2 regions of the Pseudomonas sp. M5A4_2d genome follow, and region 2 is predicted to be linked to the other one. Evidence: predicted binding sites of a transcription regulator. Region 2 holds the regulator's gene; the other holds the start of a gene.
The links. Region 2 encodes sigma-54, which starts transcription at its own class of promoters, with help from an activator protein. Its sites were predicted from a motif close to ANTGGCATNNANNTTGCTNT; they were not measured.
Positions count from the first base shown of each region.

Region 1: a site for sigma-54 is predicted at 7,349-7,368, ahead of glnA (glutamate--ammonia ligase). Genes of this name have one in related genera too.

Region 1 is NZ_JBKEZW010000003.1:384,222-393,305, forward strand. It holds gene ACLBW8_RS12220 (DUF2339 domain-containing protein) at 1-223, opposite strand, end outside; gene ACLBW8_RS12225 (glycogen/starch/alpha-glucan phosphorylase) at 394-2,844, opposite strand; gene ACLBW8_RS12230 (YkgJ family cysteine cluster protein) at 3,081-3,515, shown strand; gene typA (translational GTPase TypA) at 3,720-5,540, opposite strand; gene thiI (tRNA uracil 4-sulfurtransferase ThiI) at 5,680-7,134, opposite strand; gene glnA (glutamate--ammonia ligase) at 7,468-8,874, shown strand; gene ACLBW8_RS12250 (DUF6124 family protein) at 8,944-9,084, opposite strand, start outside.
Region 2 is NZ_JBKEZW010000007.1:139,249-148,332, reverse strand. It holds gene pmbA (metalloprotease PmbA) at 1-643, shown strand, start outside; gene ACLBW8_RS17735 (FagA protein) at 791-1,186, shown strand; gene ACLBW8_RS17730 (class II fumarate hydratase) at 1,179-2,555, shown strand; gene ACLBW8_RS17725 (hypothetical protein) at 2,583-3,026, shown strand; gene ACLBW8_RS17720 (superoxide dismutase) at 3,028-3,639, shown strand; gene ACLBW8_RS17715 (ZIP family metal transporter) at 3,671-4,564, shown strand; gene ACLBW8_RS17710 (HPr family phosphocarrier protein) at 4,602-4,874, opposite strand; gene rapZ (RNase adapter RapZ) at 4,891-5,748, opposite strand; gene ptsN (PTS IIA-like nitrogen regulatory protein PtsN) at 5,751-6,215, opposite strand; gene hpf (ribosome hibernation-promoting factor, HPF/YfiA family) at 6,228-6,533, opposite strand; gene ACLBW8_RS17690 (RNA polymerase factor sigma-54) at 6,609-8,102, opposite strand; gene lptB (LPS export ABC transporter ATP-binding protein) at 8,287-9,012, opposite strand; gene lptA (lipopolysaccharide transport periplasmic protein LptA) at 9,012-9,084, opposite strand, start outside.

The sequences.
Region 1 (9,084 bases), on a different contig from region 2:
GTTCGGGCGTTTCCAGCTGCGCCAGGCGCTGCTCCAGCGCGTTCAACGCCTTCGACGTGGTCTCTAACTGACGCGCTTGCTGGTCTGCTTGGGCGGACAGCCTCGACAGACGAATCGCCTGGCCAATGCCCAACCCCAGCAGCGCACCGAAGCCGGCATCGGTGAACGACTCATCGAGTGTCCAGCCGAGCACCAGGCCAATCAGCATGAAAATCCATTGCATGGTCGATATCCCTAAGCAGCCCGAGGCGGGCAAACCGGGGCCTAGTATATCGACGCGGGGCTAATGTGGGAGCGGGCTTGCTCGCGAAAGCGGGGTGCCAGTCGACATATTTGTTAACTGACCCTCCGCATTCGCGAGCAAGCCCGCTCCCACACTTTTTACTGCGTTACTTAGTCGAGCGCTTTCCAGATCTCGGTGGCGTATTCGCGGATCGTCCGGTCCGACGAGAACCAGCCCATGCGCGCCGTATTGAGCACCGCCGAACGCCACCACGCCTTCGAGTCGTGCCAATGCGCCTCGACACGCGCCTGGGCGTCCCAGTAGGAGTCGAAGTCGGCACACACCAGGAAGCGGTCGTAGTCGATCAGGCCGTCAATCAAGCCCACATAACGGCCCGGATCATCCGGCGAGAACACCCCGCCGCGGATCGCTTGCAACACATCGTTGAGACGATGGGAGGCTGCCACTTCCGGCCCGGCGTGGAATTCACCGGCGTACTTGCGGGCTTCCACTTGTTCGGCGCTGAGGCCGAAGATAAACATATGCTCGGCGCCCACGCGCTCGTGCATCTCCACGTTAGCGCCGTCCATGGTGCCGATGGTCAGCGCGCCATTGAGGCCGAACTTCATGTTACTGGTGCCCGAGGCTTCAAAACCGGCGGTGGAAATCTGCTCCGACAAGTCCGCCGCCGGAATGATGCTTTCCGCCAGGCTGACGTTGTAGTTGGGCAAGAACACTACCTTGAGCAAACCGCGCACGGTGGGGTCGTTGTTCACGGTGCGGGCGATGTCATTGGTCAGCTTGATGATCAACTTGGCCTGGTGATAACTCGCGGCCGCCTTGCCCGCGAAGATTTTCACGCGGGGCACCCAATCGGTGCCCGGCTCGGCGCGGATTGCCTGGTACAAGGCCACGGTGTGCAGCAGGTTCAGCAGTTGGCGTTTGTACTCGTGGATCCGCTTGACCTGCACATCGAACATCGCCGCCGGGTTCACCGAAATGCCCAGGCGCTCGTGGATGATCTCGGCCAGTGCGCGCTTGCTGTGCAGGCGTTGTTCGGCGAAGGCTTTGCGGAAAACCTGCTTCTCGGCGAAGGTTTCCAGCTCCGTCAGGCGTGTTTCCATGGTGTCGAGAATGTCCGGGCCCAAGGCTTCCACCAGCATCTCGGTAAGCTTGGGGTTGGCCTGGTACAGCCAGCGGCGGAAGGTGATGCCGTTGGTTTTGTTATTGATGCGCTCCGGGTACAGCTTGTGCAGTTCGGAGAACACCGTGCTGCGCATCAGTTGGGTATGCAAACCGGACACGCCGTTGACGCTATGTGAGCCGAGGAACGCCAGGTTACCCATGCGCACGCGGCGGCCGTTGTCTTCTTCGATCAGCGACACCGCGCGCAGCACGTCGAAATCGTGGATGCCCTTGGCCCGCAGCGAGTCAATATGCTGGGCGTTGATCAGGTAGATGATTTGCATGTGCCGCGGCAGCATGCGTTCCATCAGGCCGACAGGCCAGGTTTCCAACGCCTCCGGCAATAAGGTGTGGTTGGTGTAGGAAAGCGTTTCAACCGTCACGTCCCACGCGGCTTCCCACGGGATGTCGTGCAGGTCCACCAACTGGCGCATCAGCTCGGCCACGGCGATGGATGGGTGGGTGTCATTGAGCTGGATGGCAGCGTGCTCGCCCAGGCTGAGCACCGAGCCGTGCATGTTTTTGTGGCGGCGCAACAAGTCTTGCAGCGATGCGGAAACGAAGAAGTATTCCTGGCGCAGGCGCAGTTCCTGCCCTGCTTCGGTGCTGTCGGCCGGGTAAAGCACACGCGAGATGCTTTCGGCGCGGGCCACTTCGGCGACGGCGCCCAAGTGGTCACCGGCGTTGAAACGCTCCAGGTGCAGGTCCTCCACGGCCCGTGCACGCCACAGACGCAGGGTGTTCACGCTGGCGCCGCGCCAGCCGACCACCGGGGTGTCATAAGCAACGGCGCGCACGGTTTCGTTGGGCGTCCACACCTGGATGAGCTTGCCGGAGGCGTCCGGCAGGGTTTCGACGCTGCCGCCAAAACCGATCGGGTAAATCACTTCGGCCCGCTCAAACTCCCACGGGTTGCCGAAGTCCAGCCAGCGCTCGGTCTGCTCCTGTTGCCAGCCATCCACAATCGCCTGGCGGAATAAGCCGTGCTCATAGCGAATGCCGTAACCGTGGCCGGCAATGCCCAAGGTGGACATGCTTTCCATAAAGCAGGCCGCCAAGCGGCCAAGGCCGCCGTTGCCGAGCGCCGCATCGGGCTCCAGCAGGCGGATGCGTTCCAGGTCGACGCCCAGTTCGGACAGGGCTTCGCGCGCAATCTCCAACACGCCGAGGTTGCTCAGGCTGTCATAGAGCAAGCGGCCGATGAGGAATTCCAGGGAGAGGTAATAAACCCGCTTCTGGCCTTTGCGGTAAATACGTCGCGTATGGTCCATCCAGTGGTCGACCATCTGGTCGCGGGCGGCCAGGGCAATGGCTTCAAACCAGTCGTGGTCGAAGGCGTGGTCGGGGTCTTTACCCACCGCGTAAGTGAGTTTGGTCAAGACAGCATCGCGGAATGCGGCTACCTCTGCTTCTCGTGCAAGCGGTTCCTGAGACATCGGTGCGACCTCGGGCGAGATTGAAGGAGTTGCTAGAGCCTAGTCGGTCTGACAGACGGTGAACGTGCTCGTTCGGCAGTTTTTTAACTCATTCACCTTTGCGGGAAATTGATGCAGGGGTCGTGCCCGATCGGTGGTTGAGCAGCCTTCGGGCTGAAAACCGCAAAATACTGTTCAAAAAATCATCAATCCCGGTATTATCGCGCGCCCAGATAGCGCCCCACCTTGGAACCCTGATGAAGCCTCAACTGATCGCCGCCGCGGAACTCGACCGTCTCGAGACTTGGCAGAAATATTCCGCCCACATGTGCGGTGGCTGCGTGTCCAGCTGTTGCACGCTGCCGGTTGAGGTGAAGATCAAGGACCTGATCCGCATTGGCATCGTCGATGAGTTCGAACGCGGCGACCCGCCGAAGAACATCGCCAAGCGTTTGCAGAAAGAAGGCATCGTCGAGCGCTACAACTCCAAATCCGAGATTTTTACCCTGCAGCGCATGAGCAACAACGATTGCCTGTACCTGGATCGTAAGACGCGCTTCTGCACTATTTATGACAAGCGCCCGGATACCTGCCGCAACCACCCGAAAATCGGCCCGCGCCCGGGGTATTGTGCGTACAAGCCGAAGGAAGTGGTGCGCGAAACCACGTTCAAGACGCTCGACAAGTTCTGATCCGACATTTGTATTGCTTGAGCGACCGCTTTCGCGAGCAAGCCCGCTCCCACACTTGACCCCATTCTTCCTGAGAAAACGCGGTCGAATGTGGGAGCGGGCTTGCTCGCGAAGGGGCCGGCACAATCACTGCACATTCTGCAGGCATAAAAAAACGCCCCCGGCCTTTCAACCGGGGGCGTTTTTCATTCAGCCTGAGTTAACTCAGTTCTTGGCTTTCTTGGCAGCGCGGGTACGCTCGCCTTCGTCCAGGATCTTCTTACGCAGGCGGATCGACTTAGGTGTCACTTCGCACAGCTCGTCGTCCTGGATGAATTCCAGAGCCTGTTCCAAAGTGAAGCGAACAGGTGGAACCAGAGCGATGGTTTCGTCTTTACCCGAAGCACGCATGTTGTCGAGCTTCTTGCCTTTGGTTGGGTTGACGCCCATGTCGTTGTCACGGCTGTTCAGACCAACGATCTGACCGTTGTAGATCTCTTGACCGTGTTCAACGAACAGCTTGCCACGCGCCTGGAGAGTTTCCAGGGAGTAGGTCAGCGCCTTGCCGGTTTCTACCGATACCAGAACACCGTTCTGACGGCCGGACATGTCGCCGGACTTCATGGTGTCGTAGCGATCGAAGATCGAGGTCAGGATGCCAGCACCGTTGGTCAGGGTCAGGAACTGGTTACGGAAACCGATCAGACCACGAGCAGGGATGTTGTATTCCAGACGCACACGGCCTTTGCCATCCGGCACCATGTTGGTCAGGTCGCCCTTACGCAGGCCCATCTCTTCCATGACCTTGCCCTGGGATTCTTCAGGGGTGTCGATGGTGACGTTTTCGAACGGTTCCTGCTTCACGCCGTCAACAGTACGGATGATCACTTCTGGACGACCAACGCCCATTTCGAAGCCTTCGCGACGCATGGTTTCGATCAGTACCGAGAGGTGCAGCTCACCACGGCCGGAAACCTTGAACTTGTCAGCCGAGTCGCCTTCTTCAACGCGCAGAGCAACGTTGTACAGCAGCTCTTTGTCCAGACGTTCCTTGATGTTACGGGAAGTCACGAACTTGCCTTCTTTACCGCAGAAAGGCGAGTCGTTTACCTGGAAGGTCATGGAAACGGTTGGCTCGTCAACGGTCAGAGGCTTCATCGCCTCGACAGTGTCCGGCTGGCACAGGGTGTCGGAGATGAACAGCGAGTCCATACCGCTTACGCACACGATGTCGCCTGCGAAAGCTTCTTCAACGTCAATACGGTGCAGACCGTGGTGACCCATCAGCTTCAGGATACGACCGTTACGCTTCTTGCCGTCAGCACCGATAGCCACAACCGGGGTGTTCGGCTTGACGCTACCACGAGCGATACGGCCAACGCCGATAACACCCAGGAAGCTGTTGTAGTCCAGTGCCGAGATTTGCATCTGGAACGGGCCTTCACGGTCAACCTTCGGTGGTGGAACGTGGTCAACGATCGCTTGGTACAGCGGGGTCATGTCTTCCGCCATGGCGGTGTGTTCCAGACCGGCAATACCGTTCAGGGCAGAGGCGTAGATCACTTGGAAATCAAGCTGCTCTTCGGTTGCACCCAGGTTGTCGAACAGGTCGAAAATCTGGTCCAGAACCCAGTCCGGACGTGCGCCTGGACGGTCAACCTTGTTGATGCACACGATCGGACGCAGGCCGGCTTCGAAAGCCTTCTTGGTCACGAAACGGGTTTGCGGCATAGGGCCGTCTTGAGCGTCAACCAGCAGCAGAACGGAGTCAACCATCGACATTACGCGTTCAACTTCGCCGCCGAAGTCGGCGTGGCCCGGGGTGTCCACGATGTTGATGTGGTAGCCGTTCCAGTTGATGGCGGTGTTTTTCGCCAGAATGGTAATACCGCGCTCTTTCTCCTGGTCGTTGGAGTCCATCACGCGCTCGTCGTTGAGCTCGTTGCGCTCCAGGGTGCCGGATTGACGCAAGAGTTTGTCTACCAGGGTGGTTTTACCATGGTCAACGTGAGCAATGATGGCGATGTTACGTAGATTTTCGATCACTTGTGTATCTCGATCAGAGGATTCGGTGTGCTGACAGGTCGTGGCAGCGATTAACAGTAGAGTCAGGCCTTGCCGTTACAGCTTGACGGCAGAGTCGGGGGGCCGGTGACGCAGGCCACAGGCAAACAGCCCCGGGCTCTTAGCTCGGTCGATAAACGCGCACATTGGCATGCCCCTCACTGAGCAAATGGTGGGCATGCAGGCGACTCATCACGCCTTTGTCGCAATACAGCAGGTACTGACGGCTGTTATCCAGTTCCTTGAAACGCGCGTTCAATGCGTAGAACGGCAGCGTTTGCACGTCGATGCCAGCGATTTCCAGCGGCTCATCTTCGGCGGCATCCGGGTGACGGATGTCGACGATAATCTGGCCGGCCAGGGCTTCGCTGACTTCTTCGATTTGCACGTCTTGGCCCAATTCTTCGATTACGCGATCGATCGGGACCATTTTAGCGTTCTCGAGCGCACGCTCCAGAATCGCTATGTCAAACTGTTGTTCTTCGTACTCCACGCGGTTGCGCTTGGCGTGGGTCTTGGGGTTCACCGAGATGACCCCGCAATATTCAGGCATGTGCTTGGCGAAATCCGCCGTGCCGATTTCTTCGGCCAGGTCGATGATGTCCTGCTTGTGACTGGCAATCAGCGGGCGCAGCACCAGCTTCTCGGTCACGCAGTCGATCAGCGACAGGTTCGGCAGCGTCTGGCTGGAGACCTGGGAGATCGCTTCACCGGTCACCAACGCGTCGATCTGCAACTGATCGGCGATTCGGGACGCAGCGCGCAACATCATACGCTTCAATACTACGCCCATATGACTGTTATCGACTTTGCCGAGAATTTCGCCCAGCACTTCCTCGAACGGCACGCTTACAAATAGCACGCGTTGGGAGCTGCCGTACTTCTTCCAGATAAAGTGCGCGACTTCCATCACGCCCAATTCATGTGCACGCCCGCCCAGATTAAAGAAGCAGAAGTGGCTCATCAGGCCGCGGCGCATGATCTGGTAGGCCGCTACCGTGGAATCGAAACCGCCGGACATGAGCACCAGGGTCTGTTCCAGGGCACCCAGCGGGTAGCCGCCGATGCTGTTGTGCTGGCTGTGAATCACAAACAACCGTTGGTCGCGAATTTCCATGCGCACTTCAATTTGCGGCGCTTTCAGGGAAATTCCGGCGGCGCCACACTCGCGACGCAGCTTGCTGCCGACGTATTTCTCGACGTCCATGGAGCTGAAGGTGTGCTTGCCAGCGCGCTTGCAGCGCACCGAAAAAATCTTGCCTTCAAGCTCATTGCCAAAGTGCTGTTTGCACTTCTCGGTGATGTCGTCGAAGTCGCCCAGCGGGTACTCATCCACCTGCAGGAAATGCGCGATGCCCGGCATGCAGCTCAGGCGCTCGGTCATGTCCTTCAAGGCTTTGGCATCGGTGATACGGGTTTCCAGCTCGAGGTTGTCCCACACGCCATTCACCACCACAGCCGGGTCCAGGTCACGGAGCACGGCACGGATGTTCTTGGCCAACTGACGGATGAAACGCATCCGTACCGGTCGGCTTTTGATGGTGATTTCAGGGAACACTTTAACGATTAATTTCATGGAAACAGCGCGCGCCGGGCCTGCTGAAAAAGGGGGGCGCGGATTATAGCGGAAATCGCTCAAGGTTTAACCAGTTAATATGCATCACACGCAGCACGCACCAAAACGGGTCATTTATGTGAATTAGCGCTACATTGCAGTGCGTGATTTATTCCGTTTCAGCGGATTGCACCGTTATAGGGGCGATTTTGAGGCAAAAAGGCCATGTTGGCGCACTGGCATGCAATTTGCTCTCTTGTGAGACAGGTTGCCTTGGTCGAGTATTCGCGCCGGCATCACCCACATTCTAAGGGCTAACTCCACTATCCAGCCCGAAGCCACCCGGAGGACACCATGTCGAAGTCGGTTCAACTCATCAAAGATCATGACGTTAAATGGATTGATCTGCGCTTCACGGACACTAAAGGTACTCAGCACCACGTGACCATGCCGGCTCGCGACGCGCTGGATGATGCTTTCTTCGAAGAAGGCAAAATGTTCGACGGTTCCTCCATTGCCGGCTGGAAAGGCATCGAAGCTTCCGACATGATCCTGATGCCGGACGACAGCACTGCCGTTCTCGACCCGTTCACCGAAGACCCAACCCTGATCATCGTCTGCGACGTGATCGAGCCTTCGACCATGCAAGGCTACGACCGCGACCCACGTGCGATCGCCAAGCGCGCCGAGGAATACCTGAAGTCGACCGGTATCGGCGACACCGTATTCGTAGGCCCGGAGCCAGAATTCTTCATCTTTGATTCGGTCAAGTTCAAGTCCGACATCTCCGGCTCCATGTTCAAAATCTTCTCCGAACAGGGTTCGTGGATGTCCGACCAGGACATCGAAGGCGGCAACAAAGGCCACCGTCCAGGTATCAAAGGTGGCTACTTCCCGGTTCCGCCGTTCGACCACGACCACGAAATCCGTACCTCCATGTGCAACGCCATGGAAGAAATGGGCCTGGTCATCGAAGTTCACCACCACGAAGTGGCGACTGCCGGCCAGAACGAAATCGGTGTGAAGTTCAACACCCTGGTTGCCAAGGCTGACGAAGTTCAGACCCTGAAGTACTGCGTACACAACGTGGCTGATGCCTACGGCCGTACCGCTACTTTCATGCCTAAGCCGCTGTATGGCGATAACGGTTCGGGTATGCACGTTCACCTGTCCATCGCTAAAGATGGCAAGAACACCTTCGCTGGCGAAGGTTATGCCGGCCTGTCCGACACTGCCCTGTACTTCATCGGCGGTATCATCAAGCACGGTAAGGCCCTGAACGGCTTCACCAACCCGTCGACCAACTCCTACAAGCGTCTGGTCCCAGGTTTCGAAGCACCGGTAATGCTGGCCTACTCGGCTCGTAACCGCTCCGCCTCGATCCGTATTCCTTACGTGTCCAGCCCGCGCGCTCGCCGTATCGAAGCTCGCTTCCCGGACCCGGCAGCCAACCCGTACCTGGCCTTCGCGGCCCTGGTCATGGCTGGCCTGGACGGTATCCAGAACAAGATCCACCCTGGCGACGCCGCCGACAAAAACTTGTACGACCTGCCGCCTGAAGAGGCCAAAGAGATCCCACAAGTGTGCGGCAGCCTGAAAGAAGCCCTGGAAGAGCTGGACAAGGGCCGTGCGTTCCTGACCAAAGGCGGCGTATTCAGCGACGACTTCATCGATGCCTACATCGAGCTGAAAAGCGAAGAAGAAATCAAAGTACGCACCTTCGTACACCCACTGGAATACGAGCTGTACTACAGCTGCTGATCCGGCAGCGCCGCTTAACGTGGCGTGACGAAAAGACCTCCTTCGGGAGGTCTTTTTTTTGCCTGGCGTTTAGCGAGCCGGGGCGTGGCGGTCGAGCATTTTTCCAACCATCAAGGTGCCGAGAGCACTGAGCTGATGAATCGCCAGTACGGTATCGCGGTGTTTGCCTTCCAGCGCCTCTGACAAATCAAGCAACAAGGTGCTGACTGA
Region 2 (9,084 bases):
CCCGGTACCGACTTGCGAAGTGCCGGTGCTGTTTTCGGCTGAACTGGCCGGTGGCTTGTTCGGCAGTTTCCTGGGCGCGATTTCCGGCGGCAACCTGTACCGCAAGTCTTCGTTTCTTGAAGGCGCTATCGGCCAGAAACTGTTCCCTGAGTGGTTGACCATCGATGAACGCCCGCACCTGATGCGTGCCATGGGCAGCTCAGCGTTCGACGGTGATGGCCTGGCCACTTATGCCAAGCCGTTTGTCGAGAAGGGTGAGTTGGTGTCTTACGTACTGGGCACTTACGCCGGCCGCAAGCTTGGCCTGCCAAGCACAGCCAACTCCGGTGGCGTGCACAACCTGTTCGTCACCCATGGCGACGAAGATCAGGCGGCGCTGTTGCGTCGCATGGGTCGCGGCTTGCTGGTGACCGAATTGATGGGCAGTGGCCTGAATATGGTTACCGGTGATTATTCACGCGGCGCGGCAGGTTTCTGGGTGGAAAACGGTGAAATTCAATTCGCCGTTCAGGAAGTGACCATCGCTGGCAACATGCGCGATATGTTCAAGCAGATCGTCGCGGTGGGTAATGACCTGGAACTGCGCAGTAATATTCGCACGGGTTCTGTACTGATCGAGCGGATGACCGTCGCCGGCAGCTAACCCCTCGGATGCTAACGAAAAAGGCGCGCCATCTTATCGATGGCGCGCCTTTTTTGTGGCTGAGCCATTAGCGGATTGACGTGCCGCTCTTGTTTTGATTCTTAATATCATTTAATAATAAATCTCATTATCGAATGAGTGTGGACCATGAGTTCTGTCCTGCATGAGGATCCTTACCTGGAGAGCTGGCGCTGGATGAGTCGTCAGATTCGCTGCGGCCTCGATCCAAACGAACCTCGCCTGATTGAACATTACCTCAATGAAGGTCGATACCTGGCGTGCTGCACCGCGACCCATCCGTGGACGATCGCTGAAACCTCCTTCCACCTGCTGATCGACACCGCCAGCGATATTGCCTTGCCCTGGCACTGGCGATCCATGTGTCTGGACCAGGCGTGGCGTCCATTACGCGACCTGGAAAAACTTTCCCACTGCGCCTGCCGCCTCAAGCGCTGGCAGACCTTTGCCTGGCAATTGGCGACCTGTGAATTACTGCCTTCCCTTTCTGTTTCTGACCTGGTGCAAGGATCTTCCGATGAGTAACACCCGTATCGAACGCGACAGCATGGGCGAACTGCAAGTACCTGCCGATGCCTTGTATGGTGCGCAAACCCAGCGCGCGGTGAACAATTTCCCGATCAGCAACCAACGCATGCCGGCGCAATTCATTCGCGCACTGATCCTGGCCAAAGCTGCCGCTGCCAAGGCTAACGTCGACCTTAAGCAAATCAGCGAAGGGCAGGGCAAGGCCATTGTCGACGCTGCCCAAGGCTTGCTCGAAGGCGATTTCATGCCGCACTTCCCGGTGGATATCTTCCAGACCGGCTCCGGCACCAGTTCCAACATGAACGCCAACGAAGTCATTGCGACCCTGGCCACGCGCCTGCTGGGCGAGCCGGTCAACCCCAATGACCACGTGAACTGCGGCCAAAGCAGCAATGACATCATTCCCACCACCATTCACGTCAGCGCAGCGCTGGTCTTGCATGAGCAAACCTTGCCAGCCCTGCTGCACTTGGTTCAGGTGATTGAACACAAGGCTGAACAAGTCCACCCCTTCATCAAGACCGGCCGCACGCACCTGATGGACGCGATGCCCGTGCGCATGAGCCAGGTGCTCAATGGCTGGGCGCAACAGCTCAAGGCCAATATCGGTCACTTGCAGGACCTGCTGCCGAGCTTGCAGGCGTTGGCCCAGGGCGGCACGGCGGTCGGCACCGGGGTCAACGCACACCCGGAATTTGCGGCCCGTTTCGGCCAACAACTGAGCATCCTCACCGGCGTGAAATTCACGCCGGGCAAAAACCTGTTTGCATTGATCGGCTCCCAGGACACCGCCGTCGCTGTCTCCGGCCAACTGAAAGCCACCGCCGTGTCGCTGATGAAAATCGCCAACGACCTGCGTTGGATGAACTCCGGCCCATTGGCCGGGTTGGGTGAAATCGAGCTGGAAGGCCTGCAGCCAGGCTCTTCGATCATGCCGGGCAAGGTCAACCCGGTGATCCCGGAAGCGACCGCCATGGTCGCCGCCCAAGTTATTGGCAATGACACGGTCATTACCGTTGCCGGCCAGTCCGGTAACTTCGAACTGAACGTGATGTTGCCGATCATTGCCCAGAACCTGCTGAGCAGCCTTGAGCTACTGGCCAACTCCAGCCGGCTGCTGGCCGACAAGGCGATCGCCAGCTTCAAGGTCAATGAGGCCAAGCTCAAGGAAGCGCTGTCGCGTAACCCGATTCTGGTCACCGCACTCAACCCGATCATTGGTTACCAAAAAGCCGCTGAAATTGCCAAGAAGGCTTATCAGCAAGGCCGCCCGGTGATTGATGTCGCCCTCGAGCACACCGACTTGCCACGTAGCCAACTGGAAATCCTGTTGGATCCGGAAAAGCTCACGGCCGGCGGCGTGTAATCACCGACTCTGCTTTGGAGGTTCACCATGGAGCATTGGAAACGCACGATCGAACGGGCCAATCGCTGCTTTATGCAAGGCGAGCTGGTCGACGCTCGCGAAGCCTATTTGCAAGCCCTGGCCCTGGCTCAAGTGTTATTCGAGCGTTGGGCGGATGCCGACGAAGCAGTGGCGGCCTGCGTCATTTCCCATCACAACCTGGCGGACCTGCACCTGCGCCTGAACCAGCCTGAAGAAAGCGCGGAATACCTTTGTGCTATCCACCAGCGCCTCCTGCAGACCCTGCAAGACCCGCGCATGAGCCCGCAATTACGCGAGGCTGCGCTGCGCCAGAGCAGCAAAACTTATGTCGAGCTGTTGAATTTCATCAGCGATCACGGCGAGTACCCGCGTACCCATCGCTTGCTGGGTGGCACTGCTGCGCAACCGGGTACGTCGACCCGCAACAGCCCCTATTACGGAGCACATTGATATGTCCTACACCTTACCGGCCTTGCCTTATGCCTACGATGCCCTGGAGCCGCATATTGATGCGCAAACCATGGAAATTCACTACACCAAGCATCACCAGACCTACATCAATAACCTGAATGCAGCGGTCGAAGGCACCGAGTTCGCAGGCTGGCCGGTTGAGAAACTGGTGTCCAGCGTTCAGCAATTGCCGGAAAAATTGCGTGCTGCAGTCATCAACCAGGGCGGCGGTCATGCTAACCACTCGTTGTTCTGGGCGGTGATGTCGCCGAAGGGCGGTGGCAAGCCACATGGTGCGTTAGCCAAAGCCATCGACGAGCAATTGGGTGGCTTCGACAGTTTCAAGGAGGCCTTTACCAAAGCGGCCTTGACCCGGTTTGGCAGCGGCTGGGCCTGGCTGAGCGTTACCCCGCAAAAGACCCTGGTGGTGGAAAGCAGTGGTAACCAGGACAGCCCGCTGATGAGCGGCAACACGCCGATCCTGGGTCTGGACGTGTGGGAGCACGCTTACTACCTGCGCTACCAGAACCGTCGCCCGGAATACATCAATGCCTTCTACAGCGTCATCCATTGGCCGGAAGTCGCCGCTCGCTACCAGGCCGCCGTAGCCTGACATTTATTTATAACAAGATCTAAGGCCGACTATGGGCACTGAAACACTGGCGATCAGCAGTGGGCGAATGTTTCGTTACGCGTTTGGCTCGCTGCTGCTATTGGCAGGGACTGCGTTGCTGGTGGCACACGGGCTGACCTGGCTGGACCTTGAACCGCGTATCTTGCGTGCCTTGCAGGGCGGCGCGATCTGCGCGCTCGGCACGGCACTGGGCGCGGTGCCGGTGTTGGTGATTCGCCGGATGCCGGTGGCGCTGAGCGATACCTTGCTGGGCTTTGGTGCCGGGGTAATGTTGGCGGCGACGGCCTTTTCGCTGATCGTGCCGGGCATTGCAGCAGCCCAAAGCCTTGGGCTTTCGCCTTGGGGCGCGAGTGGTTTGATCAGCTTCGGGATCATGCTCGGGGCGTTCGGTCTTTATCTGGTCGACCGCAAGGTATCAGGCGCTAGCCCGGAGATGCTGGTGGGCACGCCGGATAAACCGGTGATTCCCCCACGCATCTGGCTATTCGTATTTGCCATTATTGCGCACAACATTCCGGAAGGCATGGCGGTAGGCGTTTCGGCAGGTGGAGGAATGCCGGATGCCGACAGCTTGGCCATGGGGATTGCCCTGCAGGACGTGCCGGAAGGTTTAGTGATCGCACTGGTCTTGGCCGGGGCGGGGATGTCGCGAGTCAAAGCGTTCCTGATCGGCGCGGCGTCGGGCCTGGTTGAACCGGTATTTGCTGTGCTGTGTGCGTGGTTGGTGAGCCTGGCGGAGGTTTTGTTGCCGCTGGGGCTCGCGCTGGCGGCTGGGGCGATGTTGCTGGTGGTGACGCACGAAGTGATCCCCGAGTCGCGCCGTAATGGTCACGAAAAGCTTGCCAGCCTGGGGTTGTGCGTCGGGTTCTGTTTGATGATGGTGATGGATACTGCTTTAGGGTGAGGCCATTGCAGCCTCACACCCGCCTCAAAGGGTGAGTTTACTCACCCTCATCAAAGAAGTTATTGATCAGCTTCACCAGCGCGTCCATCGCTTCCTGCTCTTGTTCGCCTTCCGTCTTTAAATGAATCTTGGTGCCCTTGCCGGCGGCCAGCATCATCATGGCCATAATACTTTTGCCGTCGACCATGGATTCCGGAGTGCGCCCGGCGCGGATCTGGCAAGGAAACTGCCCGGCAACACCGACAAATTTAGCTGAAGCGCGGGCGTGCAGGCCCAGCTTGTTGATGATTTCAATTTCCAGAGCGGGCATCGCGGGGGTGTTCCTTTCAGCTAAGGTCGCGGTGGCGAACCTGAACGTTCTTGAGGGTTTGTTGCAGCACCTGGCCCAGGCGTTCGGTCAGGTAGACCGAGCGATGGTGGCCTCCGGTGCAGCCGATGGCAATGGTGACATAGGCCCGATTGCTTGCCGCAAAGCGCGGCAACCATTTGAGCAGGTAGCTGGAGATGTCATGGAACATCTCCTCGACATCCGGCTGTGCAGCCAGGTACTCGGCCACTGGTTGATCAAGGCCTGACTGATCACGCAACTCCGGCTTCCAGTAAGGATTGGGCAGGCAGCGCACATCAAACACCAGGTCGGCATCCACAGGCATCCCACGCTTGAAGCCAAATGACTCGACCAGAAACGCGGTGCCAGGCTCCGGCTGATTCAACAAACGCAGCTTGATCGCATCACGCAATTGATACAGGTTCAGGCCGGTGGTGTTGATCTTGAGATCGGCGAGGTCAATGATCGGTCCCAGCAGTGTGGTCTCGTCCTCGATGGCTTCGGCCAGCGAGCGGTGAGGGCTGCTGAGGGGGTGGCGTCGACGGGTTTCGGAAAAGCGCTTGAGCAGCGTCTCCTCATCGGCGTCCAGGTACAGCACATCGCAATTAATATGCTTGGCGCGTACTTCCTCAAGCAATTGCGGGAAGCGCTGAAGATGGCTGGGCAGGTTTCGGGCGTCAATCGAGACGGCAACCAGAGGCTGCGCCAGTTCGGTGTGGATCAGTGCACGTTCCGCCAACTCGGGCAGCAAACCGGCGGGCAGGTTGTCGATGCAATAAAATCCGTTGTCCTCAAGGACGTTGAGGGCGGTGCTTTTACCCGAGCCGGAGCGGCCGCTGACGATGATCAAACGCATGATTACTGCCCGTTTTGTTCATCCAGGACAACCTGATAGAGCGCCTCATTGCTGTTGGCACTGCGCAGTTTGTCGCGTACTTCCTTGCGGTCGAGCATGCTGGCGATTTGCCGGAGCAGTTCCAGGTGCGCATCGGTGGCGGCTTGCGGGACCAGCAGGACGAACAGCAGGTCGACCGGGGCGCCGTCGATGGCGTCGAAATCAATAGGTTTTTCCATGTGCAGCAGGGCGCTGACTGGAGACTCACAGCCTTGCAGGCGGCAATGGGGAATGGCGATGCCGTTTCCAAAACCGGTTGAACCCAGTTTTTCACGGGCAATCAGCGCCTCATAGACAACTTGCTCATCCAGTTCAGGCACTTCGTGGCTGATCAGCTTGGCAATTTGTTCGAGGGCTTTCTTTTTACTGCCGCCCGGCACGTTCACCAGTGAACGGCCGGGGGTCAGGATGGTTTCAAGTCGAATCATGGGTGGGGAGTGTTAGCGGCCAGTGCCTTGAAGAAGGCTCTGCTGCTTTTCCTTATGCTTTTTAAGTTGGCGGTCAAGCTTGTCAGTCAAGGCATCGATCGATGCATACATGTCTTCATGCTCGGCATTGGCGACCACTTCGCCACCGGGTATCTGCAAGGTCGCTTCAATTTTCTGCTGAAGCTTATCGACCTTCATGATGACCTGCACATTGGTGATCTTGTCGAAATGACCCTCGAGTCGTTTCAGCTTCTGCTCGACATATTCGCGCAATGGAGGGGTGACTTCTACATGGTGTCCACTGATGTTGACTTGCATACAGCTTCTCCTTCGTTGCCAGTGCATAAAGCGACAGGCAAAAGCGCCTGCCACTGGAACGCTATGGCCCGCCCGTCACATCAAACGCTTACGCTCGCTGGAAGGCGCGATCCCGAGGGACTCGCGGTACTTGGCGACGGTTCGACGGGCGACCTGAATGCCTTGTGCCTCCAGTAAACCAGCGATCTTGCTGTCACTCAACGGCTTTTTCTGATTTTCCGCGGCAACCAGTTTTTTGATGATCGCGCGGATCGCCGTGGACGAGCATTCGCCGCCTTCGGAGGTGCTTACGTGGCTGGAGAAAAAGTATTTCAGCTCATAAATACCCCGTGGGGTATGCATGAATTTCTGTGTGGTCACCCTGGAAATTGTCGATTCATGCATGCCTACCGCTTCGGCGATATCGTGCAGGACCAGGGGTTTCATGGCCTCGTCGCCGTATTCCAGGAAGCCGCGTTGATGCTCGACGATCTGAGTAGCCACTTTCATCAGGGTTTCGTTGCGGCTTTGCAGGCTCTTGATGAACCAGCGCGCTTCCTGCAACTGGTTGCGCATAAAGGTGTTATCGGCGCTGGTATCGGCACGGCGCACAAAACCTGCGTATTGCGGGTTGACCCGCAGACGAGGCACCGACTCCTGGTTCAGCTCTACCAGCCAACGTTCGTTGTCTTTGCGCACGATCACATCGGGAACGACATATTCGGCTTCGCTGGACTCGATCTGCGAGCCCGGGCGAGGGTTAAGGCTCTGCACCAGCTCGATGACCTGGCGCAGGTCGTCTTCCTTGAGCTTCATACGGCGCATCAACTGGCTGTAGTCGCGGCTGCCCAGCAGGTCGATGTAGTCGGTGACCAGGCGCTGGGCTTCGGCGAGCCACGGGGTCTTGGCAGGCAGTTGGCGCAGTTGCAGCAACAGGCACTCACTCAGCGTGCGCGCGCCGATACCGGCGGGTTCGAACTGCTGGATGCGGTGCAGGACGGCTTCGATTTCGTCCAGTTCGATGTCCAGTTCCGGATCGAAAGCCTCAAGGATCTCTTCGAGAGTCTCGTCCAGATAACCCTGGTTATTGATGCAGTCGATCAGGGTCACGGCGATCAGGCGATCGGTGTCGGACATCGGCGCCAGGTTCAATTGCCACAGCAAATGGCTCTGCAAGCTCTCGCCGACGGAGGTGCGGGTGGTGAAATCCCACTCGTCATCATCATTGCTGGGCAGGCTGCTGGCGCTGGTCTGATAAACGTCTTCCCAGGCGGTATCTACTGGAAGCTCGTTGGGAATGCGTTCGTTCCATTCGCCTTCCTCAAGGTTGTCCACCGTAGGGGCGGTTTCCTGATAGGAAGGTTCCTGCACGTCGGAATTGGGTTTTTGCTCGATGTTGTCGGCCAGCGGGTCTGCATTATCGAAGTCGTCGCCTTCTTCCTGGCGTTCGAGCATCGGATTGGACTCCAGGGCCTCCTGGATTTCCTGTTGCAGGTCCAGGGTCGACAATTGGAGCAGGCGGATGGCCTGTTGCAGCTGCGGTGTCATCGTCAGCTGCTGGCCCATTCTCAGGACTAGCGATGGTTTCATGGCAGGGGCTTAACACCTTATTCGCCGGCGCAATGCGCCATCCACGACAGGGCGCGTGAGCGCCAAACATAAGCAAATTATATGCCTGATGTCGGGGGCTTTGCCTAGAGCGCGGTAACAATAAAAAACCGGAGGTTTTTATTGACTCCCGCGCGCTTTGGCGAACGGCCAGACACCACAGTGCTTACAGGCGGAACTCGTGGCCCAGGTATACTTCCTTGACCAGTTCGTTGGCCAGGATGGTGGCGGAGTCGCCTTCGGCGATCAGCTGACCATCGTTGACGATATAAGCCGTTTCACAGATATCGAGGGTCTCACGGACGTTGTGGTCGGTGATCAATACACCGATACCCTTGGCCTTGAGATGATGGATGATCTGTTTGATGTCGCCGACCGAGATCGGGTCGACGCCGGCGAAGGGTTCATCCAGCAGGATGAATTTCGGCGCAGTGGCCAGGGCACGGGCGATTTCCACACGGCGACGCTCACCACCGGACAAGCTCATGCCGAGGTTGTCGCGAATGTGGTTGATGTGGAATTCCTGCAGCAGGCTTTCCAGCTCTTTGCGGCGGCCGTCACGGTCGAGTTCCTTGCGGGTCTCCAGGATCGCCATGATGTTGTCTGCTACCGACAGTTTGCGGAAGATCGACGCCTCTTGGGGAAGATAGCCGATACCTGCGCGCGCACGACCGTGCATCGGCTGGTTGCTTACGTCCAGGTCGTCGATCAATACACGGCCCTGATCCGCCTGGACCAGGCCAACAATCATGTAGAAGCACGTGGTCTTGCCGGCGCCGTTGGGGCCGAGCAAGCCAACGATCTGGCCGCTGTCGATCGATAAACTGACGTCGCGTACGACCTGACGGCTTTTATAAGCCTTGGCCAGATGCTGGGCTTTCAGGGTTGCCATTAGTTCGCCTTCTTCGCAGCGGGTTTGGGCGCAGGCTGGGCGGCGCCTTCTTTCTGCTTCGGCTGGATAACC